One region of the Brevibacterium sediminis genome, then DNA from elsewhere that is predicted to be linked to it. Evidence: predicted binding sites of a transcription regulator. Region 1 holds the regulator's gene; the other holds the start of a gene.
What was found. Region 1 encodes HrcA, which represses chaperone genes, less so after heat shock. Its sites were predicted from a motif close to TTNGCACTCGNNNNNNNCGAGTGCNAA; they were not measured.
Positions count from the first base shown of each region.

Region 2: groES (co-chaperone GroES) is a predicted target of HrcA. The motif match lies at 16,396-16,422, and genes of this name have one in related genera.

Region 1 covers NZ_JAHQRN010000001.1:867,250-877,264, reverse strand. Annotated here, with positions in the region: gene lepA (translation elongation factor 4) at 94-1,962, shown strand; gene hemW (radical SAM family heme chaperone HemW) at 1,963-3,192, shown strand; gene KTJ89_RS04060 (DUF4870 domain-containing protein) at 3,280-4,137, opposite strand; gene KTJ89_RS04055 (DUF4870 domain-containing protein) at 4,223-4,897, opposite strand; gene KTJ89_RS04050 (DUF3097 family protein) at 5,049-5,912, opposite strand; gene hrcA (heat-inducible transcriptional repressor HrcA) at 6,073-7,113, shown strand; gene dnaJ (molecular chaperone DnaJ) at 7,236-8,351, shown strand; gene KTJ89_RS04035 (16S rRNA (uracil(1498)-N(3))-methyltransferase) at 8,348-9,109, shown strand; gene KTJ89_RS04030 (PhoH family protein) at 9,210-10,015, shown strand, end outside.
Region 2 covers NZ_JAHQRN010000004.1:29,526-49,510, reverse strand. Annotated here, with positions in the region: gene KTJ89_RS10195 (MFS transporter) at 1-1,140, shown strand, start outside; gene KTJ89_RS10190 (VOC family protein) at 1,154-1,618, shown strand; gene KTJ89_RS10185 (GntR family transcriptional regulator) at 1,690-2,352, opposite strand; gene KTJ89_RS10180 (pseudouridine synthase) at 2,362-3,447, opposite strand; gene KTJ89_RS10175 (hypothetical protein) at 3,630-4,082, shown strand; gene KTJ89_RS10170 (hypothetical protein) at 4,346-4,594, opposite strand; gene KTJ89_RS10165 (lysophospholipid acyltransferase family protein) at 4,999-6,213, shown strand; gene KTJ89_RS10160 (PEP/pyruvate-binding domain-containing protein) at 6,372-9,197, shown strand; gene KTJ89_RS10155 (FtsX-like permease family protein) at 9,347-10,768, opposite strand; gene KTJ89_RS10150 (ABC transporter ATP-binding protein) at 10,765-11,541, opposite strand; gene KTJ89_RS10145 (SRPBCC family protein) at 11,825-12,229, shown strand; gene KTJ89_RS10140 (polysaccharide pyruvyl transferase family protein) at 12,467-14,035, opposite strand; gene groL (chaperonin GroEL) at 14,319-15,911, opposite strand; gene groES (co-chaperone GroES) at 15,948-16,241, opposite strand; gene KTJ89_RS10125 (resuscitation-promoting factor) at 16,633-17,838, opposite strand; gene KTJ89_RS10120 (TatD family hydrolase) at 18,057-19,058, opposite strand; gene metG (methionine--tRNA ligase) at 19,058-19,985, opposite strand, start outside.

The sequences.
Region 1 (10,015 bases):
GCACGCCCGTGGATTCCAGGTCCGCGCGCAAGTCATGAAACAATGGGGGATCCGGTCTGTCTGGGGACCTGGTCTGTCAAAGAAAGGGCGTTCATGTCACCTCAGGTGAATAAGGAAGCTGCAAAGCGGATCTCACCGTCTGCCACCTCACCCGAGCTGATTCGCAATTTCTGCATCATCGCTCATATCGACCATGGCAAATCGACCCTGGCCGACCGCATGCTCCAGATGACCGGCGTCGTCGAGAACCGCGATATGCGTGCCCAGTACCTCGACCGGATGGACATCGAACGCGAACGCGGAATCACCATCAAATCCCAGGCTGTGCGCATGCCGTGGGAGCACGAGGACACCCCGTACGCGCTCAACATGATCGACACTCCCGGGCACGTCGACTTCAGCTACGAGGTCTCGCGGTCCCTGGCCGCCTGCGAGGGTGCCCTGCTGCTCGTCGACTCCGCTCAGGGCATCGAAGCCCAGACGCTGGCCAACCTGTACCTGGCCATGGAGAACGATCTGACGATCATCCCCGTGCTCAACAAGATCGACCTGCCGGCTGCACAGCCGGAGAAGTACGCCGAAGAGCTCGCCAACCTCATCGGCTGCGAACCCGAGGACTGCCTGCTCGTGTCCGGCAAGACGGGCGAAGGCGTCGAGGAGGTCCTCGACCGCATCATCACCGATATCCCCGCGCCCGTCGGCGATGCCGAGGCCCCGGCCCGCGCGATGATCTTCGACTCCGTCTACGACACCTACCGCGGTGTGGTCACCTATGTTCGCGTCATCGACGGTTCTCTGTCCCCACGCGAGAAGATCGAGATGATGTCGACCGGCACCACCCACGAGCTGCTGGAGATCGGCGCCTCCATGCCCGAGCCCAAGGCGACGAAGGGACTGGGCGTCGGTGAGGTCGGCTACCTCATCACCGGTGTCAAGGATGTGCGTCTGTCGAAGGTCGGCGACACCGTCACCGCCGCTGCGGGGCCCGCGACAGAGGCCCTCGGCGGTTACCGGGAGCCCAAACCGATGGTGTTCTCCGGACTCTTCCCGATCGACGGGTCCGACTACCCGGTGCTGCGCGACGCGCTGGACAAACTCAAACTCAACGACGCCTCTCTCGCCTACGAACCCGAGACCTCGACGGCACTGGGCTTCGGCTTCCGCTGCGGATTCCTCGGTCTCCTCCACCTCGAAGTCCTGCGCGACCGCCTGGAACGGGAGTTCGATCTCGACCTCATCTCCACCGCCCCGTCCGTGATCTATGACGTGACCATGGAAGACGGTTCGGAGACCGTGGTGACGAACCCGAGCGAGTACCCGACGGGCAAGATCAAGGAAGTCCGGGAGCCGATGGTGCAGGCCACGATCCTCACCCCCAGCGACTACATCGGCGCGGTCATGGAACTGTGCCAGGATCGCCGCGGCAAACTCCAGGGCATGGACTATCTGTCCTCGGACCGTGTGGAGATCCGCTACCGGCTGCCCCTGGCCGAGATCGTCTTCGACTTCTTCGATCAGCTGAAGTCCCGGACCAAGGGCTACGCCTCCCTCGACTACTCCGATGACGGCCAGGACGCCTCCGACCTCGTCAAGGTCGACATCCTGCTGCACGGCGACCAGGTCGATGCGTTCTCCGCAATCGTCCACCGCGACAACGCCTACTCCTACGGTGTGGCGATGGCCGGAAAGCTGCGCAAGCTCATCCCGCGCCAGCAGTTCGAGGTGCCCATCCAGGCGGCCATCGGCTCACGCATCATCGCCCGTGAGACCATCCGCGCCATCCGCAAGGACGTCCTTTCGAAGTGCTACGGCGGTGACATCAGCCGTAAGCGCAAACTGCTCGAGAAGCAGAAGGAAGGCAAGAAGCGGATGAAGATGGTCGGCACCGTCGAGGTTCCGCAGGAAGCGTTCATCGCGGCCCTGTCCTCCGACGAGCCGGAGACGAAGGACAGCAAGAAGTAAGTGCCCGCACAACCGACCGGTGAGGTCCCTCCGCGCGACGGTTCGCTGCCGACATCGGTGGGGATCGGGGCCGCGGAGCGGCGGCTGAGCCTCTACATCCACGTCCCGTACTGCCGGGTCCGCTGCGGCTACTGTGACTTCAACACCTATACCGCCGACGATCTCGGCCCGGGCGCGTCCCGCGAGGACTACCGCAGCAATCTCGCCCGTGAGCTCGATCTGTCCGTGGCCACCCTCGCCGAGGCGGGGGCCGGCGACCGTGAGGTCTCGACGATCTTCTTCGGCGGGGGCACCCCGACCTTGCTCGCAGCGGATGTGCTCGCCGGGGTGATGGACGATGTCCGCGCCCGCTTCCGCCTGGCCGGGAATGTCGAAATCACCACCGAAGCCAACCCCGACACCTTGGACCCCGACTACATCGCGACCCTTGCCGGAGCCGGTTTCAACCGGATCTCCATGGGTATGCAGTCGGCCGTGCCGCACGTGCTTGCGACCTTGGACCGCACCCACGACCCGGAGAAGATCCCCGAGGTGGCCCGCTGGGTCAAGGACGCCGACCTCGAGCTCAGCCTCGACCTCATCTACGGCACCCCGGGGGAGTCGATCGACGATTGGCGTCGCTCTCTCGACGTGGCGCTGTCCAACGAGGTCGATCACATCTCGGCATATTCCCTCATCGTCGAACCGGGAACGAAGATGGGTGCGATGGTTCGCCGCGGCGAACTGCCGATGCCTGATGAGGATGACCTGGCCGACAAATACGAGATCGCCGACGCAGCGATCTCCGCTGCTGGTCTGCACTGGTACGAAGTGAGCAATTGGTCGACCGGTCTCGAGACCCGCTGTGAGCACAATATGGCCTATTGGCGCAATGCCGACTGGTGGGGCTTCGGGCCCGGCGCCCACTCACACGTCGGAGGCGTGCGGTTCTGGAATGCCAAACACCCCCGTGCCTGGGCCGATCGGCTGTTGGCGGGGGAGTCCCCGGCGATCGGTCGTGAGGTCCTCGACGTTCAGACCCGGGAGATCGAACGGATCATGCTGGCGGCCAGGATCGACCGCGAGCTGCGTCTCGATTCTCTGGCCCCGGGCAGCGAACAGGCGATCAGGACTTTCGTCAGGCAGGGACTGCTCGACGCCGATGGTGCCGCGACCGGCTGGTTCCAGCCGACTCTGCAGGGACGACTCATGGCCGACTATATGGTGCGCATCCTCACCGAATACGTGTGAATGAGTCTCGCCCCGCCATTCGGGAACGAGTGGCGGGGCGAGCTGTTCAGCGAATCTGCCGGGGTGAGGCTCTCACTGGACGTCAGATCACTTGATCCAGTTCGGCGTCATCGGAATGCGGTAGCCTTCACCGCGGTTGGCTGCCATGCCGGCGATGATCTCGATGACGATCATGTAGATCGAGAGCACCGGCAGGAGCAGGAGGATGAGGAAGCCGATTCCGACGATCGTGAGGATTCCGCCGATCAGCCCGATGCCGAACGCCGCGATGACGCCGATGATCAGCAGATTCAGCGACTGTGCGCCATGATGGCGGAGGAACGGCGACTTGTCCTTATTAATGATGAAGAGGATGAGCGTGACGATCCAGCCGACACCGACGACATAGGTGGCGGCGTGAGCGAGGTGCGACCACAGTGCGGTCGTCCGTTCACTCTGATCTGCATTCCAGAATCCGAGCGAATTCGGGCCGTAGGCCGCATCCGGCAGTTCGGCCCCCATGGGCACTCCTGCGGCAGCCGACTGCGCCGACGATGCTCCCTGGAATCCGTAACCGGGCTGAGGGTGTCCCTGCGGAGCGCTGTAGGGCTGCTGAGAACCGTACGGCTGCTGGGCGCCGCCTGCCTGCTGCGAACCGTAGCCCGGTTGGGAACCATACTGCTGCTGAGGGTTCTGCTGCTGAGATCCGGAGGCCGGATTCTGCTGCTGGGAGCCGTACCCGGCTTGCGGCTGCGAGCCATAGCCCGGCTGCGATCCCTGCTGAGGGGTCTGCGGCTGCGAGCCGTACTGGGCCTGACCATCCTGCTGGGCCTGACCACTCTGCTGTGGCTGCGAACCCTGCTGTGGCTGCTGGGTGTACGGCTGCTGCGAGCCCGACTGCGGGGAGTAGTTCGGAGGCATCGGCTGTGACTGTTCGTTGTTCGGCTGCTGCGGGTTGTCCGACATGAGAGTCCCTTCAGAGTGTGCGATCACTCCACACTAACCCAGAGAGTCCGGGCAGCCCCAGAGAATCCGGGGTGAGCGGGAATGGTCACTTCACGAAATTGATTGTGAGCGGGAACTTATACCCCTCACCCTTGTTCGCTGCGACGGCCGCGATGATGTAGAAGACGCAGTAGACGAGCGGAACGATGAGCGCCGCATACATGACGATGATGCCGATCCCGAAGGTCACCAGTGCCAGGATGAAACCGACGAAGCCGAAGACGAAGAGCGCACCGAAGGTGACGATCGTGTTCGTGATCATCGCGTTGAGACCCTGACGTGAGTGCTCGCGGACGAACGGCGATTCGTCCTTCTTCACAAGGAACATGATGAGCGGCATGAAGCCGAAGATGAGCGAGCCGAGGTGGGTCCACAATGCCGTGGTCCGGTCGGGTTCGTGGGCCATCCAGAACCGCTCGGAGCCGGGTCCGTAGGCCTGCTCAGGCAGGGAGCGGGAGTCGAACATCGCCGGGTTGTGCATCTGCGGCATACCGTAGCCCGGCTGTGCGCCGTATCCCGGCTGGCCCCCGTAGTTCGGCTGAGCGCCGTACGCCTGCTGCGAACCATACCCCGACTGCCCACCGTAGCCCGGCTGACCGCTGTGCGTCTGCGGCTGCGAATACTGCTGGCCCTGCGGCGCGTAGGGCTGCTGCGAACCGGAGGCCTGGGAGTAGTTCGGCGGCATCGGTCGGCTGCCCGGCTGCTCGGGGTGGTACGACATGGGGATCCTTTCGAAGAGTGCTTGCCATTCACCCTAGCCGAGCCAGGTGTCCCGAGGATGTCGGGAAAGCCTCACTCCTGTGACAGATTCGGCACACGCCGACAGCTCCGCGTGACCATGACGCTCCACCGCGCCGCACCACCGCCGACTCTCAGCCGACGGTGACGAAGTCGATGAGCTCCTCGACCCGACCGGACAGCGTCGGTTCGACATCAGCAATGGTGCTCACCTTCCCGAGGATGCGCACCCACCCGCGGGCAACGTCCCGATGGTCGGCGTGCGGCCATCCGATGCGACGCAGTATTCCCGTCTTCCAATCCTCACCGCGGGGGACGACCGGCCATTCGCGGATGCCGACGACATGGGGTTTCACCGCCTGCCAGATATCGACGTACGGGTGACCGATGATGTGGACGACATCGCGGTAGCGCGGATCGGCACGGACCGCCTCGGCGATCTTCGATTCCTTCGTCCCGCTCACCAGATGGTCGGCGAGGACACCGACCCGATGGTCTCGATCCGGACCGAAGGCCTCGAGCTTGTCGGCGACATCATCGAGACCGCCCAGGGGTTCGACGACGACGCCTTCGATGCGCAGATCATCGCCCCAGATCTTCTCGACGAGTTCGGCGTCGTGCTTGCCCTCGACCCAGATCCGCGACCCACGGGCCACCCGAGCCTTCGCGCCGACCACGGCGCGAGATCCCGAGGCCGTCCGTCCGGGCTGCTGCGCCTTCTTCTTCGGCAGCTGCACATCGACGGGCTGACCCTCGAGGAGGAAGCCCGGCCCCAGGGGAAAGGCACGTACCTTGCCGACGCGATCTTCGAGCTTGACGACGACACCGGCCGTGGTCTTCTCCGCGCCGACGACAGCGCCGACATAGCCGCTCATCGCATCCTCGAGAACCATGCCCAGGCCGAGCTCGACCTGACGGGACTTCTTCGGGCGGTGCGACGACGGGGAGGAACCGGAGAGCACATCGGGACCATATCGATCAAAAGCATTCACGGGCACCCACCATAATCAAGGACGGTCCCGCAGGCGCGCAGACCCGCAGGCCACCCCTGAAATGAATTCCGGGAACGAGAGGCGTAGAATTGGCACTCAGACTCACAGAGTGCCAAGCGCAGGCACGGGACCGCGATGGATCGGCGAGACGGAGAGGAGATCCGCGATGAACGACAGCAGACGTGCACAGGTGCTGCGCGCCATCGTCGAGGACTTCGTCGCCACCAACGAACCCGTGGGATCGAAGGCGATCGTCCAGCGCCACACCCTCGGCGTCTCTCCCGCCACGATCCGCAACGATATGGCCGCGCTCGAACAAGAGGGCTATATCGCCCAGCCCCACACCTCTGCCGGACGGATCCCCACCGACCTCGGCTACCGGATGTTCGTCGACCGGATCGACGAGTTCAAACCGCTGACCACCGCCGAGCGGCGCGCGATCTTCCAGCTCATCGACGGCGACGTCGATCTCGACGAGATGCTCGACCGCACCGTCCGCGTCCTCTCCGGCCTCACCCGACAGGTCGCGCTCATCCAATACCCGACGGTGTCGCGGGCGCGCATCAAGCACATCGAGATCGTCGGTCTCGGACCCGGCCGGATCCTCGTCGTCCTCATCACCGATGCCGGCCAGGTCGAGCAGAAGACCGTGATCACCCCGAGCCCGCTCGACGAAGACGCCGCCCGCGGACTGCGCGATCAGATCAACGCCGAATTCGCCGGACGCACACTCGCGCAGGTCTTCGGATCGGCCCCCGCCGCCGAGGCGACCGCCACCGAATCGAGTGAGCCGACCGCCCGTGACGACTCCGGGCTCAAACAGGTCAGAGCCGCCGTCGTCGACCTCGTGGCCGCGACGCGTGAAGAGCGCATCATCATGGCCGGCACCGCGAACCTCGCCCGCTCCGGAAGCGAATTCGGAGAGAAGATGGCCCCGATCCTCGAAGCCTTCGAAGAACAGGTCGTCCTGCTCAGGCTGCTCACCTCGATGGCAGAAGACCACGAGGAGATCAGCGTGCGCATCGGGCGTGAGAATACTCACGAATCATTCAGCTCGACTTCCGTCGTCGCCGCCGAATATGGTCATGACGCGGGTTCCTCGGCCAGACTGGCAGTGCTCGGCCCGACCCGAATGGACTATCCGACGACGATCTCGGCAGTCCGTGCCGTCGCCAAATACGTGTCCTCGATCCTCGATCGAGGGTAGGTCTCTTGACATCGACCAGGGGCACCCGCAGACGGGCAGCGCAGAACCGGTGAGCACCGCGCAGCAGCGCAGCCACCACCACGAACAGAGAAGACCACTACGTCAGGGAGAGAGAAGTTTCTGTGGCCGATCACTATGAAACACTCGGAGTGTCCAAAGACGCTTCCGCGGCTGAGATCAAGTCGTCGTACCGGAAGCTGGCACGCAAGTACCACCCGGACGTCAATCCCGGTCACGAAGACGAATTCAAAGCCATCTCACTGGCCTACGATGTGCTCTCCGACCCGGAGAAGCGCCGCAACTACGATATGGGCGGCGGCGAGAACGGCCAGGGCTTCCCAGCCGGCGGCGGCTTCGGCGGATTCGGCGACATCTTCGAGACCTTCTTCGGCGGTGGCGGCGGTCAGGCCGGGGGTCCGATCCCACGCACCCAGCGCGGCAAGGATGCCCTCGTCGGCGTCAATATCGACCTGAAGACCGCGGCTTTCGGCGGCACCGTCGACCTCGATGTCACCACTGCAGTCGTCTGCGACACCTGTTCGGGCGCCGGCACGCAGGAAGGCACGAAGATCGAGACCTGCTCGCTGTGCCACGGAGCCGGCAGCGTCCAGCGCATGACCCGGACCCTGCTGGGTCAGATGGTCACGAACCAGACCTGCAACTCCTGCCACGGCTTCGGCACCGTCATCCCGAACCCCTGCCTCAACTGCCAGGGTGACGGACGCGTGCGCAAGCAGCGGACCATGAAGATCCGGATCCCCGCCGGGGTCTCCGACGGCACCCGCATCCAGCTTTCCAGCCAGGGTGAGGTCGGCCCCGGAGGCGGACCCGCCGGTGACCTGTTCGTCGAGGTCATGGTCACCCGCCACGAGGTCTTCCAGCGCGACGGCGACAACCTCCGGGCCGCGGTCTCCGTGCCGATGACCGCAGCGACCCTGGGTGCGACCATCCCGTTCGAGACCTTCGACGGCACTCAGGACCTCACCATCGCCGCCGGCACCCAGTCCGGCACCATCGTCAAACTTCCCGGGCTCGGAGCCGCCCGCCTGCGTTCGGAGACCCGCGGCGACCTGCTCATCACCGTCGACGTCCTCACCCCGGACAAACTCGACGACGAACAGCGCGAACTGCTCGAGAAACTCGCCGAACTGCGCGGAGAAGAGACACCGCGCGCGCAGATCTCGACCGAGAACCGCGGAATGTTCTCCCGCATGCGTGAGAGGTTCGCCGGTCGGTGAGTCTTCCCGTCTTCCGCTCCGCCACCGCCGCCGAGGCGGACGTCGGGTCCGCCCTCACCCTCGGTGAGGACGTGGCCGGGCACGCGGTGCGGGTGCGTCGGATCGGTCCCGGCGAGGATATCGACATCGTCGATGGGGAAGGCACACGTGCGCGCGGAACCGTCACGGCCGCCTCGGCGAATGAGCTGACGATCGACGTCACCGAGGTGACGGCCGAGGAGCGCACGGGCCCGCGCCTCGTCCTCGTCCAAGCCTTGGCCAAGGGCGACCGGGACCTGCAGGCCATCGAAACAGCCACGGAGATCGGCGTCGACGACGTCATTCCCTGGGCCGCTGAACGCTCGATCGCCGACTGGCCGGCCAAGAAGCGGGAGAAGATGGCCGCGAAATGGGAGAACCTCCTCGGAGCGGCCTCCCTGCAGGCCAGACGAGCACGATTTCCCATCCTCCACGGCCTCGCCCGCGGAGCCGCCCTGGCCAAGACCCTCGACGACGCCGATGCGGTCTTCGTCCTCCACGAGACCGCTCAGCGCAGGCTCTCCGAAGCACTGAACGACCTGATCGCGAACGACTCGGTGCAGCCGCCGGAGCGCATCGTCTTCGTCGTCGGCCCCGAGGGCGGCATCAGCGACGGCGAACTCGCCGCCCTGACCGGCCGTGGAGCAACCCCGGTGCTGCTGGGACCGACGATCCTGCGCTCGTCATCGGCGGGACCCGCCGGCCTCGTCCTGGCCCAGAATTCATTGGGCCGTTGGTGAGGCATCGGACTAGGATGGAAGCACACTCAGGCGCTGCCGGTGACGGTGCGCTCATTTGCAAAGGAACATTCTGGACATCACCCCACCGAACCCGAACTCCATGAACCCCACCGACTCGGACACCGGCGACGGTGCCGCACGCGATGATGCCGTGACGGACACCCAAGGTGCCGATCGTGACACCGTGCGATTGGTCATCCCCGACTCCATCGACCTCGTCGCCTTCTTCGGTCCCGGGGAATCGAACCTGCGCACCCTGGAGAAGACCTTCGCCGACCTCGACATCCACGTCCGGGCCAATCAGGTCCAGGTCACCGGCGACCCGAAACGCGTCGAAGCTTTCGTCAGCGTCATCGGGGAACTCAAGAAACTCCACGCGGCCGGCCATCGCATCAACGAAGAGACGATCGAGAGGGTCACGACGTTCTCCTCCGAGGGAGCGGCCGCCTCGGCGGTGCTGGGCACGAACATCCTCTCCACCAGGGGAAAGTCGATCCGTCCGAAGACGATGGGCCAGCACGACTACGTCAGGGCCATCCGCAACCACACGATCACCTTCGGCATCGGTCCGGCCGGAACCGGCAAGACGTACCTGGCGATGGCCATGGCCGTCAACGCCCTCCAACACAAAGAGGTCTCACGGATCATCCTCACCCGGCCGGCCGTCGAAGCCGGGGAGTCCCTGGGCTACCTGCCGGGCACGCTCAACGACAAGATCGACCCGTATGTGCGTCCGCTCTATGACGCCCTGCACGACATGGCCGACCCGGAATCGATCCCGCTGCTCATCGAGACCGGAACGATCGAGGTCGCGCCCCTGGCCTATATGCGCGGGCGCACCCTCAACGACGCGTTCATCATCCTCGACGAAGCACAGAACACGACGGCCGAGCAGATGAAGATGTT
Region 2 (19,985 bases), on a different contig from region 1:
GCAGCAGGTTTCGTCACCATGCTCACCGAGACCGTGCCGGCGGGTCTTCTGCCCGCCGTCGGGCACAGCATGGGAATCAGCGATGCTGCCACCGGACAGCTGCTCACCGCCTATGCCGGAGCATCGATGATCGCAGCGATCCCGCTCGTCACCCTGACCTCTCGGCTGTCACGGACCGGGCTGATCATCTCCACGATTGCCGTCGTCGCCGCGGCGAACCTGCTCACCGCTGCATCTGCGTTCTACCCGCTGGCGTTCGCGGCCCGTGTCCTCGGAGGTTCGGCCGCCGCACTGCAGTGGGCGCTCTTGGCCGGGTTCGCCATGCGCCTGGTGCCCGAAGAACGACAGGGGCGCGCTCTGTCGATCGCGATGGGCGGGATTCCCCTGGCGTTGGCGATCGGTGTGCCGCTCGGCACCGCGCTGGGAGAACTGACGAATTGGCGCACTGTCTTCCTCATCATCGCCGGCATCGGGGTTGCTCTCACCGTTCTCTGCTGGTGGCTGCTGCCATCGATCGCGGCGAGCCGATCGACCAGACAACCGCTGCACACGACGTTCCGTGTCCCGGGATTCCTCGTCATCGTCATCTGCGCAGGTCTCTTCCAAGCGGGACATATGAATGTCTACACGTTCGTCGCACCCCACCTGCGCGACACTGTGAGCACAGTGCCGGTCAGCGTCTTTCTGCTCGTCCTCGGTCTGGCCGCGATCGTCGGACTCTTCATCACCGGAGCAGTCATCGACGCCCACTTGCGATCGGTCACGGTGATCGCGATGGTCTCGTTCACCCTCGGGTTCATTGTGCTCATCGCTGCACAGTCGACACTGCCGCTCCTGGTCTCTGCGGTGTTCTGGGGAATCGGGCTGGGCAGCGCTCCCACCATTTTCCAGACTGCCTGCGCGAGAGCAGCGGGTCCACTGGTCGATCAGGCTCAATCGATCCTGGTCACCGTGTTCAATGCCGGGATGGCACTCGGCTCGGCCGCTGGTGGACTGATGCTTGCGCGGTCGGGATCGACGACTCCCCTGGTCTGGACGAGCGGGGCAGTGTTCGTCATCATCCTCACAGCGCTCACCATCACTCGGAAGCGGTCGCTTCCCGCTTCCGCGGCATCGTTCGCAGAACCGTCACACCGCTGAGAAAGGAATTGAGATGCCTGATCCAACTCGTTCATCTCAGACTCCACCGTCGGATCACTCGCATTCTGACCATCCGAGTCTCTATCACTTCTGTTTCACCGTTCCCGACCTTCCGGCCGCTGCCGAAGAGCTCACTGAACTGTTGGGAGTGCGGTTCGGCGAACCGCTCCACAGTGAAATCGGTGAGTGGCCGTACTCGATCGCCTTTTCGGAGACCGAACCTCACATCGAACTCATCAGCAGCGTCGCCGGATCCCCGTGGGAGGCCCAGTCCCCGCACTTTCATCACTTGGGGTTCTGGTCGTCGTGCCTTGATCGGACGCTCGCGGACTGGGCCGAGGCCGGAACTGAGCCTGTCTTCGACGGTCGCAAATACGGCAGACGGTTCGCCTACGTCGATGCCCCTCGTTCGGGAGTCAGACTCGAAGCCGTCGATCTCTCTCAGCAGGCTGATTTCCTGAGTCGCTGGACCCGGTGAATAGATTCCTGCGCCCGTGAGCGAGCAAAATCCCCTGCACGCCCATGCTCAGGGCCACTGCCCTGGACCCTTCAGCGCCCCTCCCCCACTGACCGTGCGAGGTCGAGGGTCGAGGCTTCGGAATCGTCGAGGTGGATGCGCAGCAGTCCTTCGGCGCCCTGCCGGTCCCCGGATTTCATCTTCTCAAGGATGTCCCGGTGCGGGTTCGCCCAGTGCGAGTGGTACTTGCCGGGTTCGGGCGAGCGCGAAAACGTCGTCGACAGTCGGGCCATGAGATTGAGGTAGAACTCGTCGAGCAGCGGTGAACCCAGCAGGCCGACGATCGCACGGTGGAACGATGCCGAGTGCTCCTGCGCATCGGCCCAGGTTTCGTTCTTCGGTGCGGTTTCGGCCCGGACCACGGAGGCTTCGACGGCGGCCATCGCCTCGTCGGTGGCGTCCTGGGATTCCTGGACGGCGCGGATCTCGAAAACCCGGCGCGCGCGGTAGAGGTCCTTGAGTTCGTCGATGCCGAAGGTGGAGACGAAGAAGCCCCGGTTGGGTTCCTGAGTGAGCAGCCCGGCGTGGCGCAGCAAGCTCAGCGATTCGCGGGCGGTGTTGCGCGAAACGTTGAATTCCTTGGCCAGGGCACCATCGCGGACCGGGCTTCCTGCCGGGTATTCACCGTCGGTGATGCGGGTGCGGACAAGGGCGACGATGGCCTCTGATGTGCATCCGGGGGCATGTGGACTCATAACACCAGGCTACCGGGTTTCGCCTGGATCGGAGCTGACTGCGGCGGGTTCGAGTTCGAGTCCGCTCTCGAATCGTCGGCTCAGCCCGTTCAGCGGATCATCGAAGGCGATCTCCGCGGCCAACAGCTGCAGCGGTGATGAGAAGTCGTAGGGGTCCGGGGCGAGGTCGACCGGGTAGACCGGATCACCGAGGATGGGCAGCCCGAGCGCGTTCATGTGCACCCGCAGCTGGTGCGTCTTGCCCGTGACCGGACTTAGCTCGTATTCGGCAATCGCATCAATTCGCCGAGGTGGTGCTTCGTTTCCGTCCCCCGCCCGTTCGGACGGGGCACCGTCAGCTCCACCTCGCCGAGGTGGCGGCAAGGTATCCGTGTCACCTCGCGATGGCTCGCCGTCCGGTGGGGTGATGGTCCGAAGCAGTCGGATCCGACTGACCGCATTCGGCTCCCCTGCGACTTCGTGCACCTGGCGTCCGCCGACGGGTTTGACCAGGCGCGATTCGCGGACGAGCGGGAATCCGAGCTCTGGCGGCGGGGCCGGCGCCAGGGCACGGTAGGTTTTGCTGACTCGTCGGTCTTGGAACAGGCGCTGGTAACGGCCGCGCGTCTCGGGCCGTTTCGACAGGACCAACAGTCCGGCGGTGATCCGGTCGAGGCGGTGGATGGCGACGAGATCGGGCTGGCCGAGGTCGACGCGCAGACGAGTGACGACGCATTCGCGGACGAATCGTCCGTTCGGGGTACTGGCGAGGAAATGGGGTTTGTCGACGACGAGGAGGTCATCGTCCTCGAAGACGATCCCGACCTCGAACGGGATTCGCTCTTCGGGCGGGACCGGACGGTGGAAGAAGTAGAACCCGCCGGGAATGACCGGATCGTCCCAGGCCACCGGGAGCCCCGCCTCGTCGCGCATGTCCCCATCTGTCAGCAGCGCCCGTCGGGAATCGGGGGCCGCTTCGGGGAATTCGGATTCGAGCCACTGACCGATCGAATCGGGAACGGGCAGGTGATTCTTCGCATGGGTGGCCTTGCCGCCGGGGGCGCGCAGCGCGGTCGCCGAGATTCCTTCTCGGGGCGGAAGCGGACTGCGCGGCATGGGGTCAATTCTATGCGGTGCCGTCTTCGTCCCAGTCTTTGCGGTGCCGTCGTCGTCGCGGTCGCGGAAGCATTGGCGTGGAACCGCACGAAGTCTGCCGCATACCGCAGATCGGCCGCGGTTTCCGCAAAACTCCGAGACGCCTTCGAACTCCCGACGACTGAGCACCTATGGTGGGACACATGGACCGCATCGAACTCACGCAGGATGTCCTCTGCGAGAAGGTCGTCACTCCGATCGTTCTCGCGATGTTCGCCGATCACGAGTGGGACAGCATCGCGATGCTCCGCGATACCGAAGACGAGCGTCGGCTCTTCGCGCGGATCGTCGTCGCCGGGGAGGCCATTGAAGTCCTCCTCGATTACCCAGGCAACGATGAGAGCCTCTATGACATGCAGGAGCGCCTGGTCGCGGAGTTCCGGTCGTTCATCGAAACTTCTGAGTTCGGTGCGCGACGCGCCCCGGAATGGGAGGCCGATTCATTCGCCCTCGAGCACAAACCTGCTGCCGTCTCTCGCACTCCGCGACCGGATTTCGAGGGACCGCCGGACTGCGTTCAGCGTCGACTGCGCAACCGCGGCCGAGTCATGCGCGTCGACCGCCGCCGCTGCGTCTCCGCTCACCGCCGCGACTGAATTCCGCCGCGTCTTCGCACTTCGTCGCGGCTGAGTTCCGCCGCGACTTCGCTCACCGCCGCGACTGAGGTCACGGGTCATCCGAGGGCTACGGCACTCCCCGCATGCCCTAGCTGCCGGCAGACGGACATTGGTACTGTCTTCTCTGAATTGCTCACTATCTTCGCTGTGCAATTCAGAGAATCCTGTACCTAAAGTTGGGACGGACCCGTTGCGGCCCACTTGGAGTCGAATAGCCCAGTTTCAAACACGGGCTATGCGCCTCAAACGGGGCTATCCGTTGCGGAATCCTCCGCGGCTTTCTTCGCCTTTGCCCGCTCGAGGTTGTCCTCGCCAAGTCGACGGTTGAGCTTGAGCAGCACCATGAGGCCGACGATCAGCACAGCCAACATCAGCAGCATGATGCACGCGTAGATGGCCATCGACACCGCACTCATCATTCCCACTGTTCCAACCATCGGCATCGGTTCTCCGTTCTCCCACAGCGTTGACTTCAAGGCGTCTTGCATCATACACGGTGGTTGCCGACTTCTGACTCTCAGCGGCTTGCTGCGTCCCCGCTCACCGCCGCAACTGAGCACTACACGGTTTGAGCTGAATAGCCCCGTTTCAAACACGGGCTATGCACCTCAAACGGGGCCATTCGCCGCGGTGCACCCCGTGCGACCGGCTGACGTCACAGGCTCCCCGAGGCCTGCCGCACTCCCCCACACGCCCTAGACGCCGGCGGGCGGACATTGGGACTGGTCTCTCTGAAATGCTCACTTTCCTCGCTGTACATTTCAGAGAAACCTATAACAAAATCCGGAACGAATGGACTAAGCCGCGACAGCCGAGACCCGCGGTTGTCCTGGCCGACCGTCGATTGCATAGCCAGGACGTCCCATCCCACCCGGACCTGTGGTGAACTGGTGTCATGAGCGATGCCTCACTGAGCCTGCGCCACCGGATCATCAACGCGGCCATGCGCACCGTGTACTTCGGCCGCATCCGCGTGCTCGACCTCAGCTCGAGCCCGGATTCCCAGCCACCGAAGTCGGCATCATCTCCCGCCGAGGCGACCCCCGCCTCAGGTGCCGGCCGTCCCGCCGCATCCGCTGACTCTCCTTCCGCGCCCGACGGAGGTCCCGCCCGGCGACCGCGCCTCATCATCGCCAGCCACCGCAACGGCGCGATCGATGGCCACCAGGTGCTAGCAGCGTTCCCGCACGCTCAGTTCCTCGTCTCGATCCAGCTGCTGCGCCATTGGTTCCTCCGCCTCTTCATTGCCGGCATCCCCGTGGTCCGTCCCAAAGACGTCGAGCGCTACGGACTCGATCCCGCCTCCGTGGCCAGCCCCGTCGAGGCAGGACTCGCCCACCTGCGCCGAGGCGGTGACCTCGGCATCTTCCCCGAGGCCAGCAGCGAGTGGGGCCACCGTCCGCAGCCGTACAAGTCCGGCGCTGCCCGGATCGCGTGTGCCCTCATCGAAGACGGCATCGACGTCGAGGTCATCCCCGTGGGCCTGTTCTATTCGACCCCGGATCGGTTCCGCTCCCGCGCCGAGGTGGTCCGCGGTCGCGCGGTCACGATTCCCGACCGCGACGGCAGGGAGGACAAAGAATGGGAGGCGGCGGTCGCCTCGGCGATGGGTGCCGCCCTTGACGATGTGTCGGTGAACTGCCCGGACGAAACGACGTTCGCCGCTGTCGAAGCCCGTGCCCTCGACCGGGCGCGGAGGACTCCGGGCGCCTCGGCGAGCTATGCGCAGGCGTTTCTCAAGCTGCAGAATGAGGTCGGATCCGCCGTTCCCGACGGCGACCGCCCTACCGGTGCGGGCCAGGCGGACGGCGGCCCCACCTCGGCGAATGTCCCCACGACACCGCGCACCTATCCCGTCATCAGGTGGGTCGGATTCTTGGCTCTGTGGCTCTTCGCCCCGATCCTTGTGGCCGCCGCGGTCGCCGGGTCACGCGCGGACGGTCGCAATACTGTCACATTCTTTCGCATCCTCGCGGGCTTCGCAGCGGTTATGGTCTGGGTACCGGTACTGATCATCGCGGCGTTCTTCTGGCCCGCGGTCATCGGCGCAGGTGTCCTCAGCGGAGTGCTCGGCTGGCTGCTGCTGGGAGTCCGCCGCATCCGACCGTGAACCCCGGCAAGCCACCCATCGCACCGTCCCTTCAACCCCACCGACCCAACGACCGCATCACCCTCTCAACCGCACCGACCTCTCAAACGCACCACCCTCGACGAACCGCACCACACCCGATGAACAGTGTCGTGAACCGCAGACCCGAAGGAGCCCCGATGAGCCTCACACTCCGCTTCACCGATCCCCTCGCCACCGATCTGGCCCGCACCGGCGGCAAGGGCGCCAGCCTGGCGAAGTCCGCGCAGAACCTGCCCGTGCCCGGCGGTTTCATCGTCACCGCCGACGCCTATTCCCAGTTCATCGCACCGCTGCAGTCACGGATCGCCGAGCTCATCGGCACCGACTCTCCCGCCGAGGCGATCGCCGACCTCATCCGTGCCACCCCGTTCCCCGATGCGTGGCTGTCCGAATTCGACGGAGCCGTTGCCGAGGCGGGACTGACCGGGCAGGCCGTGGCAGTGCGGTCCTCGGGCACGATGGAGGACCTGCCGGGTGCAGCGTTCGCCGGGCAGCACGACACCTACCTCGGCGTGCGTGGAACCGCAGCCATCGCCGAGGCGGTGCGCGACTGCTATGCCTCACTGTGGAACGAGCACGCCTTCCGCTACCGCCGGCAGCTCGGCGTCGATCAGCTTGAGGCGAAGATGGCCGTGGTCGTCCAGCTCATGGTCTCAGTCAGCGCCGACGAAGCCGCTGGAGTCGCGTTCTCCGTCGACCCGGTGCGCGGCAACACCGACGAGGTGCTCATCAACGCGGCCTTCGGTCTCGGCGAAACGGTCGTCGGCGGGGAGGAACCGGTCGACGAATTCCGGGTCCGCAGGGAAACCGGCGAGCAGGTCGCAGCCGAGATCGCCGAGAAGCCCACCGCGCTCGTCATGACCGGCGGTGGGAACGGCGCGGGCGACGGCTTCGGCACTGGCGCTGGCGACGGGTGCGGTCACGACGTCGGGGGCGGCCGCCTCGGTGAGGGAGGCGGCGCGCGGACGACGGTCGTCGACCTCGGCGCGGAACAGCGCACGCGTCCGGCGCTGACGACGGCGCAGGCGAAACAGGTCGCCGAGCTCGCGGTGGCCGCGGAGAACCATTTCGGGTTCGCTCAAGACATCGAATGGGCGCTGCATGACGGCGATCTCTATCTGCTGCAGTCGCGGCCGATCACGCGGGTGGCTCCGCGGTGGACCCGCGATGAGTCCGCGGAGCGCTTCCCCACCCCGGTGACACCGCTGACCTGGGATCTCGTGGAGGCCGGCTTCCATCATTCGCTCAATCACAGTTTCGATCTCATGGGGCGGCCGCCGTTCGACGACAAATGGTTCGTCATGCGCGACTTCTATATCTACGGCAATCAGACCGCAGTCGATCTCTACGCCGGTCGGCTGCCGACGAACATGCTCTCCAGCGTCGAGACGATCACCGAGTCGCTGCCCCAGATCGCTCGGCAGTTCGGGTGGGTGCAGGAGCTGCCGGTGCAGTGGATGCGTGATCTCGACACGTATCTCATCGGGATCGGTCGCCTGTCGAACGAGCCGTTGGAAGACAAGTCACTGGCACAGGTGTGGGATCACGTCATTGCGATCAGTGACCTCGGCACCGAGTATTTCCGGCCGAACATCGCGATCTCGCTGACCCAGGGCACACTCTATGCGGCTCTGCAGCACATGCTCTCGCTCGCTCTCGACGAGGATCAGGCACAGGTCGTGTTCGAACGCCTCATGGCGTCGACGGAGACGAAGACGTCACAGGTCAACGCCGAGCTGCGCGAGCTCTCGCAGCTTGTCGCCGCCGATGCTGATCTGCTCACTGCGCTCGAGGCCCACCATGGTGAGGCCGGGGTCGCGGAGCTGGAGAGGTTCCCGCAGTTCAAAGCATCCTTCGACCGGTTCCTCGAGCAGCACGGACACCGTGAACTCGACTTCGACGCCTACCATCCGACGTGGGTCGAGGCTCCGCACATCGTGCTCGATCAGATCCGTCTGCTCGCCGCACGGACCGTGGCCGAGACAGAGGCTTCGGACGCCGGGGCCAGTCCAGCGGGTGGTGGAGACCATTCGGCCGCTGCGACAATCGGCTCGCCGGAGTCGGGTTCGGGCACAGGGGCCGCGTCCGCGCCGATGACGGATATGGAGCGCAAGATCGTGCAGGCAGAGACCGAACTCGCCGTCGTCAATGCGGCACCTGAGAAGCTGCGCTATCTCGTCCAGGAAGTCATCCGTCTGGCCCGAACCTACACGGCACTCGATGACCTCGAGCACTATCAGACGACGCGGCTGACCCTGCCGATGCGGCGTGCGCTGAAGGAGCTCGGCGGCAGGCTCGTCGATGCCGGGGTCCTCGTTGAGGCCTCGGACGTGTACTTCATCGACTTCGAGCACCTCGACACAGCGATCCGTGCCGACGCCGCGGACCGCGAGGTGGACACCACCGACGCCGCGAACCGCGACCTGGGCGCCACCGACGCCGCGGACCGCGAGGTGGACACCGCCGACGCTGCCGCAACCCGCGCCTCAACGAGCCCGGTCACAGGCACCACGGGAACAGGATCCGCTCTGACGAGCCTCACAGAGATCGCCGCACAGAACAAGGCTGCCTACCATGCTGCGGTCGATCGCACACCCGAATGGGAGTACGGCAAAGCAGCAGCCGCAGTCGACGCTGACAGCGACCACATCACCGGCACCGCGGGCAGTCCGGGGACCGTCGAAGGTGAGGTCTTCGTCGTCCACTCCCCCGCTGACTTCTCATCATTCCCCGACGGAGCGATCCTCGTCGCGCGCACCACGAACCCGGCATGGACCGCCCTGTTCTACCAGGCCGGCGGGGTGATCACCGAAAGCGGCGGAGCACTTTCACATGGAGCGGTCACCGCTCGAGAACTCGGACTGCCCGCCGTCATGGCCGTGCGCGACGCGACGAGCCGGTTCACCTCCGGCCAGCGCGTCCGCGTCGACGGGTCGAACGGAACCGTCATCGAAATCGACTGACGCGCAGAGCTCGATTCAGCCCGGACGACAGTTCTACACAGTCTTAGTTGAATAGCCCATGTTTGAAACAGGGCTACTCACCTCAAACTGGGCTGCTCGCCGCGGCCTTGCCCTACGCCTCGGCGGTAGCCATCCGCAGCACCCGCACCTCACACGGCTTCGAGCGCCTCGACGGGACTGATCGAGGTGGCCGCGCGGGCGGGTTCGCGGCTGGCGATGAACACGGCGATGAGGGTGCCGACGATGACGGCGATGACAACCGTCCAGGGCACGCTCGGCGCGAAGAGGCCAAGCAGGGGCGAGAGCAGGGTCAGCGCGCCGACCCAGCCGAAGCCGATGCCCAGCGGGACGGCGACCGCGCAGGCTGTCAGACTCAGCTGCAGGCCTTCGGCTGTGATCATCCGACGCACGCGCTTCGGGGTCTGGCCGAGCGCCATGAGCAGCCCGATCTCCTGAGTGCGCTGACGCACGGAGAGCATGAGTGTGTTCGCGACGCCGATGACGGCGATGATCACGGAGAAGAGGATGAGGGCCAACGCGAACAGCATCGACTTGTCGATGACGGTGGCCAGCGCGTCTTCGAGGCCGCCCCACCCTTCCTCGCCGAGCGACCTGGCATACCGCAGCAGCTGATCACGGAAGGTGGTCATGGCGGTGGCGAACATGACGATGAGCGTGATGCCGATGACGAGTCCGATGACCGTGCGCGCGTTCCGGGTGGGATGGCGGGCGATCGTCGAGGCGGCCAACCGGGACACCGCGGTGCGTCCGCACAGCCAGCCCATCGCCGACTGCAGGGGCGGCAGGATCCACGGATGGCCGATGATGACGCCGAGGAAGGTCAGGCTCGAGCCGAATGCGGTGAGCACCACGCTGATTACGCTGATCCGATGATCGGCGGCCCCGATCACGGAATTGACGAGGAACGTCAGCCCCATGGACAGCAGAATCAGCGAGGCGGTGAGTCCGCCGAGTGAGGCCCGGGCATCCTCGGGCCGGAGCTCCACCGCCTGCGAGGTCGCCTCGATCGGTGAGATCCCCGTGATGCGGCGCGCGCCCAGGTACGCCGACAGCCAGGTCACGATGATCGTGGCGAGCGCTGGAACAGCCATGGTCGGGGTGAGGAGGGCGACCTCCTCGGTGATGGCGTTGCCCAGATAATTCTGGGCCGCTTTCGCCAGCCCGGTCGACGCCGCGAATGCGAGCACCGCGGCGGGGACGGAGATGATCAGGCCCTCCACCGAGGCGGCCCTGCGCAGCCGTTTCGACGACGCCCCGATGAGGCGCAGCAGAGCCAGCTGGCGGCTGCGACCGGCGATGATGATCGAGAACGTGTTCGCGATGACGATCGCGGAGACGAAGAGAGCGATGAGGAAGAAGGTGACACCGATCATCGAGAGGAAGTTCTGCGCGGTCTCGGACTCGGCGATGATCTTCTCGGACGACAGCCACGCTGTCAGGATCGCGATGCCCTGCATGATTGCGGTGCCGAAGAGAGCGGCGATGAAGACGACGAGGATGCTGGGGAAGAACTGCCGCGGGTTGGTTCGAATTTCGCGCAGCGGGTTCATCGACTCACCGCGGATTCGGCGCGTTCGTCGATGTCGAGCATGGTCGAGGCGATCGCTTCGGCGGTGATGGTGTCGTTCAATTCCGTCACGGGGGTGCCGTCGGCGATGAAGATCACGCGGTCGGCGTGGGCGGCGACGATCGGGTCGTGAGTGACGAGCACGATGGATTGGCCGAAGTCGCGGACGGCCTCGACCATGATCGCCATAACTTCGCGACCGGACTTCGCGTCGAGGTTGCCGGTCGGTTCGTCGGCGAAGAGGATATCGGGGCGGGTTGCGAGCGCCCGGGCGATGGCGGTGCGCTGCTGTTGACCGCCGGAGAGCTCGTTGGGTCGGTGTTTGAGGCGGTCTTCCAGCCCCAGGCGGTGGACGACCGTGGTGATCCAGGCGCGTTCGTCGGCATTGGGCCGACGGTCGTCGAGTTCGAAGGGCAGGCGGATATTCTCTTTGACGGTGAGCGTGGGCACGAGGTTGAACGCTTGGAAGACGAATCCGATCCGGCGGCGGCGCAGGGCGGTGAGGTCGTCGTCGCGCAGCTTCGTGATCTCCTGTTCGCCGAGGTGGACTGAGCCCGAGGTGGGACGATCGAGTCCGGCGAGGACGTGCATGAGTGTTGATTTCCCCGAGCCCGAGGGCCCCATCACCGCGGTCAGTTTGGCCGGTGCGATGTCGAGGCTGACCCCGCTGAGAGCCGGGACCGCTGCCCCTTTCGGATCGAAGACCTTCGAAACGTCGCGAAGTCGGGCGATGGGCATCGTTGGGCCGGTGGTCATAGATTCCTCATGCGTCGGTGCAAGCTGTCATTTCCAGACTAACGAGGATCGGGCTTAAGAAACATGAAAAGCGACTGGCCAGTAGGTGTGAGCGAGCTGTGTACGGTCTGCTGCGAGCGGCACGAGGGAGGGCACTCTGGGCCGGCCCGCGTGCGAGGTACCGTCCCGCATGCGATGGTCGGCCCGCGTGCGAGGTACCGACCCGCCTGCGATGGCCGTCCCGCCTGCCATGGTCCGCTCCCTTTCCCTGGCCGCGCGGCTTCTCTTGTGGTCCACTTGGGAGATGACGAATCCAGCGCTCCACCTATCGACGTCCATCGACGCCTCACCCGCCGAGGTGGCGGCCTTCGCCGGCGATCCTGCGAACCTTCCGGCCTGGGCCGCAGGACTGAGCAATGGAATCCGCGAGGCGGGCGGCCGCTGGATCACGGATTCCCCGATGGGCGAGGTCGAAGTCCGCTTCGGCCCGCACACGGAGCTGGGCATCCTCGATCACGACGTGATCTTCCCCGACGGCACGATCGTGCACAATCCCCTGCGGGTGCTCGCCAACGGCACCGGCGCCGAGGTGGTCTTCACTCTGTTCCGTCTGCCAGGAGTCGACGACGCCCAGTTCGACCGGGACGCCGACATGGTTCGTGCCGACCTTGTCCGCCTGCGCACTCAGCTCGAGAGCGACCGCGCCTGAACACGCCCTGCCTGAGCACCCTTCGTCCAGGCCTCGCGCGCGTGCACAAAGCCGACACCAACGACACGGCCCCACGCCCGAGCACGCCCTAGACGGCACAAAGCGCGCAACAACGGCTGGGTCACAGTGGCTTCAGGCCTTTTGTACACCTGTCTCTGAATTGCCCAGGTTCTTCAGTGTGCATTTCAGAGCAGGGTGTGTCGAAAGTGGAATCCTGCGCGCCCGAGGCCCTTGAGCCTACCTGCGCGCGGCACGCAGCCGGCGATATGCGCGTCGGGCGAAGTCTGCAGACTGTCGGCTCGCGCTCTCGACACGTCGCGCTGCTCGGACGGCAGGCTCTGCCTCGCGCCGCTCATCACGTCGACGGGCCTCGTCGCGTTCGGTGCGTACGCGCTGCAACTGCGACTTCACCGCCTGCACCTCTTCATTCAACCGTGCTGCCTTCCGGTCCTTGAGCGCCATCACCAGCCCATAGTTCTGAACGGCGTTAAGACGTTCGCGGACAACGCCGATGTTGTCGACGTAAGGGTTGTCGATCACATCGGCGTGAAAGAAGCCGGGTGCTTCGGACCCCGCCGCTCCGGGAGTGTCGCCCAGCGTCTTCGCCACGACGAAGTCCCACCACTCCCGATGCTCGGCGCGGCGCTTCTGCGACTGCGAACGCAGTCGGTTCGCGAGCTCGCCTCGGTCCTCCACCGCGCCGACCGCAGTTGCCACAATGTCGTCGACCGAATCGAGCGGCAGCACGTAGTCCTCCATACCGACGTTCTCCGCGGCTCCGCGCATGCGGATGGACGAATAGAGGTTGGGGGCCAACGAGATGAAGGGAACGCCCGCAGCTCCGGCGAAGATCGCCGCGTGGTACCGGGTGCCGACGACCAGTTGGGCCTGCTCTGTCAGGGCGATGAGCTCTCGTGCGATGAGCATCCGGGTGGGAACGACCTCAGCATGCCCGCTGGCCTGAGCGATCTTCATATCAGTGAGCTGATCTCTCGTCTCCGGCGCTGGTGGCAGTGCCCCGCCGTGCGGCACAAGCATCACCCGCAGGCCGGTATCCTCGGCAAGCCGACGGGTGAGTTCCGCCAACCGCGCGTGATAGTCGTCATCGCTGAGCATCGGGGTCGAGGCCTTCTCGGCGAAGCTCGCCAGGATGAACGGATGCTCGGTCAGATCCGATACGGCAGACCGGTCCTCGTCGCGCGCTGTCAATGAGAACGCGTCGTCGACCTGACGACGCACCGTGGCCGAACCTCGACCGAGGTCGTCGACGAGGTGAGTCGTGTAGCTCTCTCGAGTCCCGACGAACTCCGCTTCGGAGAGGAGTTCGTGAACGATGTCCCGATCCTCGTCGTAGATGAGCGGGCCGAGCGTCTGACTGGTCAACGCATACGGTTTGCCGAGAGCGCGAGCGATCTTCGCCAGGGTCGCACGCTCATAGATGTGGTGAGCGAACATCGAGTTGAGGTTGCCGCCGCCGGCGATGAGGACAGCATCGGACTCCCGAACCGCCCCGATGACGTCAATCGCTGGGTCGTCTGCCTTGAGCGCTTCCCGATCTCCACCGACATAGTCGAGAACTCTCGCCATCCGTGAGGCATTCGGACGCCGGTCGCGCTTGAACCCAATACGCTTGACAGCGTCGACACCGTACATTTCGCTCGCGTGCTCAGGTTCACCGGCAATGAGTGTGATGGCGATGTCCGAACGGGCACGGAGCGCATCGATGGCCAGTTCGGTCATGGCCTCATCGCCGAGATGGTAGAACCGGCTCCAGCCTACGTCGCCGATCATCGTAATTCTCTTCATGGATCCCTTGTTCACGTCATGCACTGCAGAACTTCAATCGAATGTTCCGATCACTGTAACGACAGCGATGGGTTCGCTCGTGAACAGCACCTGTCTCCGAGGTGAATACGTTCGCGTTCAAGCCGACGCCAAGGTCAGGCTCGGATACAGCCACTCAGAATGCGTTGAATAAGCGGCGGCCGCCTCGGTGAGGGTGCATACGCCGATGAACGCGACAGTGGCCCGGAACGTGATGTTCCGGGCCACTGTCGTGGTCAGAGGCGACTCAGTCCGAGCGGGTGGCTCAGGCTTCGTCCTCCTCTTCCTTCTTCTCGACGACCAGGGTCTCGGTGGTGAGAACCAGGGCGGCGATCGAAGCGGCGTTGCGCAGTGCCGAACGGGTGACCTTGACGGGGTCGATGATTCCGGCACCGATGAGGTCGCCGTATTCGTCGATGGCGGCGTTGTAGCCCTGGCCGGACTCGAGGTCCTGGACCTTGGCGACGACGACGTAGCCGTCCTGGCCGGCGTTGGCGGCGATCCAGCGCAGCGGCTGGACGACTCCGCGCTTGACGATCTCGGCACCGGTGAGTGCGTCACCGGACAGTCCGAGGTCGTTGCCGTCGAGGACCTTCGCAGCGTGGATCAGAGCCGATCCACCACCGGCGACGACGCCCTCTTCGATGGCGGCACGAGTAGCGGACACGGCGTCTTCGACGCGGTGCTTGCGCTCCTTGAGCTCCACCTCGGTGGCGGCGCCGACCTTGATGACGGCGACTCCGCCGGAGAGCTTGGCCAAGCGCTCCTGCAGCTTCTCGCGGTCCCAGTCGGAGTCGGTGTTCTCGACCTCGGCGCGGATCTGAGCGACACGACCGGCAACAGCATCGTCGGCACCGGCACCATCGATGATGGTGGTGTTGTCCTTGGTGACGGTGATGGTGCGGGCGTTGCCGAGCTCTTCCAGGGTCACCTGGTCGAGCTTCATGCCCATGTCCGGGGTGACGACCTGGCCACCGGTGAGGACGGCGAGGTCCTCGAGGATGGCCTTGCGACGGTCACCGAAGCCGGGAGCCTTGACGGCGGCGACGTTGATGATTCCGCGCAGCTTGTTGACGACCAGGGTCGACAGAGCTTCACCCTCGATGTCCTCGGCGATGATGAACAGCGGCTTGCCTGCCTGCTGCACCTTCTCGAGGACGGGCAGGAGCTCCTGGATGTTGGAGATCTTGCCCTGGTTGATGAGGATGAGAGCGTCGGAGAGCACAGCCTCCTGGCGATCGGCATCGGTCACGAAGTGCGGCGACAGGAAGCCCTTGTCGAACTGCATTCCTTCGGTGATCTCGAGTTCGACGGACGCGGCCTGCGACTCGTCGATCGTGATGACGCCGTCCTTGCCCACCTTGTCGAAGGCATCGGCGATGAGCTTGCCGATCTCAGGCGACTGAGCCGACAGACCGGCGACGTGTGCGATCTCCGAGGAGTCGGCGACGTCGCGGGCGATCGTGCCCAGCTGCTGCGAGACGGCCTCGACGGCGGTCTCGATGCCGCGCTTGAGCTGTCCGGGTGCGGCACCTGCGGCAACGTTGCGCAGTCCTTCGTTAACGAAGGCCTGAGCGAGAACGGTCGCGGTGGTGGTTCCGTCACCGGCGATGTCGTTGGTCTTGGTGGCGACTTCCTTGGCCAGCTGTGCGCCGAGGTTCTCGTAAGGATCGTCGACCTCGACCTCACGGGCGATGGTCACACCATCGTTCGTGATGGTGGGGGCGCCCCACTTCTTGTCGAGCACGACGTTGCGGCCCTTGGGTCCCAGCGTCACCTTGACGGTGTCGGCCAGGGTGTTGACACCCTTTTCGAGTGCACGACGGGCTTCGTCGTTGAATTCCAATGATTTAGGCATTCGTCCTCCTGTCAGTGAAGTAGTTGTTCAGGGGATTCAGCCGATGACGGCGAGCACGTCGCGAGCCGAGAGCACGAGGAACTCTTCGCCTGCGTACTTGACTTCGGTGCCTCCGTACTTGGAGTAGATGACCTTGTCGCCGACGGCGACGTCGACCGGCACGCGGTTACCGTTGTCAGCAACACGGCCCGGGCCCACTGCGACAACTTCGCCTTCCTGAGGCTTTTCCTTGGCGGTTTCGGGAATGACCAGACCACTGGCGGTAGTCTGTTCTGCTTCGACCTGACGGATGACAATCCGATCTTCGAGTGGCTTGATGGAGACCGACATATCGGGCCCTCTCCCTTCGCTGGGTTCTATTTCATCGAGTCAGACGGCGGCTTATGCCATGAACCTCTCGTCGTCGCGGGTGCCGAGCGATTCGACCGTCTCATGAAACTGGCACTCAATGAGTGCTAGTGCTAATTCTGACTCTAGAACGCTCTTAGCACTCGGTCAACTTGAGTGCCAGCAATTCGTCATGCTCTGGGCGAAAGTTCAGATTGGGCCCCGGAAGCCGGGGCAGCGGGGCACCGAAAAGCGTGGGCCCCGAGGATCTCTCCCCGGGGCCCACGCTCCTTGCTGACCGCCTCAGCTCAGTTGTCGATATCTGTTGTCAATGACGGCCAGAGTTCATGGCCTGTACAGGCGCTCAGTCGGTTACTGCGAACCTGATCTCAGATCAGGCGCAGGCCCACTGTCCCCAGCCGGCTTCAGCCTGGAGCTTCTTGGCGCGCTGGAACTGCTCCTGCGGGCTGGCATCCGACGGATTGCCGCTGCCGCCCATGGCCTGCCAGGTCGAGGGCAGGAACTGGAACAGACCGAAGTGGGTGCCGTTCGAAGCCTTCGGATCGAAGTTCGATTCGCACTCGACGACCGAGTACCACTTGGAACCGGGTCCGCCGAGCATCGCCTTGATCTCGGCGGTGGACATGGAACCGCCGCCACCGGAGCCGCCGCCGGTGCTCGAGTCACCGGAGTCGCCCGAACCGGAATCGCCGGAGTCACCCGAGTCGGAGCCGCCGGTGTCAGCCGGCTCTTCCTTCTTCTTGGTGCCCTGGATGACGACCTTGGTCTTGGGTTCGGAGAGGACCTTCTCGTCCTTCTTCTCCTTCTTGACCTCTTCGCCGTTGATCGTCTTGACCTTGTAGGTGACCTGCTTCTCGCCGTCCTTGCCTTCGGTCTCGACCTTGGTCTCACCTTCGTAGAGGGAATCGGACTTCTTGGTCTCGACCTTGGCCTTGATGGCCTGCTTGTCCTTGACGGTGTCGTTCTTCACGCGGTTGACGGTCAGCACCTGGCCGTCGGAGACCTCGGCGGACATCGGCACGGACAGGAAGTCGTCCTTGTCGAGCTTGACGCCCGTGTCCTTGAGGGCTTCCTTGGCGGTGCCCACAGCGGCCGAGACCTTGTGGTCCTTGCCGTCGGCGACGACGGTGAGGTCCTTCGACGTGGTCACCTCGATGTCATTGCCTTCGTCCTTCAGACGCTGGCTGGCCTTCGCGTTGAGGTCGGCGCCCTTCGCGTCGACACCGAGGTCGGCCAGAGCCTGACCCACGGTGTTCGCATTGGTCCATTCGTTCGTCTCTTTGCCATCGACGGACAGCGCAACCTTCTTCGCCGTGTTGACGGTGATCGTCATATCACGGTCGACCTTGGTGCCCACACCGGGCTTGACCTGGTCGCGCTTGTCGACATCGATTTCGTGGCTGTCGAGGATGTCCCCGACCGTTCCTCCGAAGGTTCGGATCTCTTCGGCCTGTCCGTTGACCTCCAAGGTCACGGGCTTGTTCATGGTCACAACCGCGCCCGTGCCACCGACGAGTCCGGTGATCACGACCGCCTGTGCAGCGATCTGAACCTTGCGGTTCTTCAGAAAATCAATCACAAAAATATCCCTGAGCAGAGTTTATCGACCTGTTCACTGTAACCGATTCGTTACACGGTTCGCAAAATATCACGGAAATGTAACGGTGTGAGTTTCCTGAGGGCGTGTCTGACCTGGAGTTCCCCGTGTTTCCGGGGCATTCCCGATCGTGACATTCCCCCGCCGAGGCGGCGCTGCGTCCCGTTATCTCGCTCACAGAACGAAGGGCTGAGCCCGGCTCAGTCCCAGCTGCCGAGGGCCCGCTCCGCGTTGTTCCACACGGCCGCGCACAGATCCTCTTCGCTCATCCCGCGCACCTCGGCGAGTCTCCGCGCCGTGACCGCCGTGAGGTAAGGACCTCCCGGCTTACCGCGATGCGGGTGCGGGGTGAGGAAGGGTGCGTCGGTCTCCGTCAGCAGGAGCTCCAGTGGAGCGGCCGCCGCGGCCCGCCGCAGCTCGTCGGCGTTCTTGAACGTGAGGTTGCCGGCGAAGGACATGTAATAGCCTTCGGCCGCACATTCGCGGGCCATCGCCTCGTCGCCGGAGTAGCAGTGGAAGATCGTGACCTCGGGAGCGCCTTCCTCCTTGAGGATGCGCAGCACATCGGCGTGTGCCTCCCGATCGTGGATCTGCAGTGCACGTCCGGTGCGCTTGGCGATCTCGATATGAGCTCGGAAGGAGCGCTGCTGTTCGGCGACTCCCTCTTCTGCCGTGCGGAAGTAGTCGAGACCGGTCTCCCCCACCACGCGCATGCGCTCATGCGAGCTCACGAGCGATTCGATCTCGGTGAGAGCGTCATCGAGCAGGCCGCGCTCGGCCAGCCGCGGGGCTTCGTTCGGGTGGAGGGCGGCCCCGCCGATCATCCACGTCCGTCCCTCGGCAGGAGGGCCGGGCACAGTACGGGGGTCGGCCGCCTCGGCGAGGGATCCCACCTCCGTGGCCGCCTCGGCGGGGGTGCCTGAATACTGGGAAGCCACGAGCGCAGTCGTCCACCGGGCTGCCGGAAGGTCGCAGCCGATCTGGACGATGCGACGGACTCCCGCCTCGGAGGCGGTGTCATGGAAGAAATCCAGCGACGGGAACTCTTCGTCCGCGTTCGGGGTCACCTCGGGTTCGGGTTCACCAGCACCCAGCGGAAGCCGCACACCCGTGCAGATGTCGAGGTGAGTGTGGGTGTCGACGATGGGATGAGCGAGTGGTTCGGGCACCGGTGGATAGGTTCCGGCGGCGCGCGAGGCCATTATTCGGTCTCCTCCACGAACTTCGGGAACACGGGTTCGGGCTTCGGCAGGGGCGTGCCCGGTTCGAGCGGGAACCCGACGGCCGCGAACGACCGGGGATCCGCCTCGGCGGCGGCGATGCCGTCGGCAGCGGCCTCGGCGACATTCGGCGCCAGGGCGGCCGAAGCGTATGCCGCACCGGCGGCGACGCCGATGGCCGCGCTCGCGGATACGGCTCCCATCGCCTCGGCGCCGGACCCGGAATCGACGGCGGTCGGCAGGACCTTCGCACCGGCCTCACCGACGCCGGCGGGCACACCGAGGAGGTCGAGGATCTTGCCCGCGGAATCGGGCATGACCGGCTGGATGAGGATGGAGATGATGCGCACGACCTCGATCGTCACCCAAAGCACAGTGGCCATGCGATCAGGATCGGTCTTCTTCAGCTTCCACGGCTCCTGCGCGGAGAAGTAGCGGTTGGCCTCGGACAGCACCTTCCAACAGGCCTCGACATAGAGGTGGAGGGCCTGGGTGTCGACGTGGCGTCGGGCGGTGTCGGGCACGGCGCGGGCGAGGGCGAGGAGCTTCTCGTCCGCCTCGGTGAGTTCGCCCGGCTGAGGCACCTGAGCGTCGCAGTTCTTCTGGATCATCGACAGCGAACGTTGGGCGAGGTTGCCGTATTCGTTGGCGAGGTCGGAGTTCTTCCGTGTGATGATCGAGTCCTTCGTATACGAGCCGTCGTGGCCGTAGGAGAACTCGCGGAAGAGGAAGAAGCGCAGGGTGTCCAGGCCGAAGGCATCGACGAGGTCGAGGGGGTCGACGACGTTGCCGACGGACTTCGACATCTTCTCACCGGAGTTGAAGAGGAAGCCGTGGGCGTGGACCCTCTTGGGCAGTTCGATGCCGGCGCTCATGAGGAATGCAGGCCAGTAGACCGAGTGGAAGCGG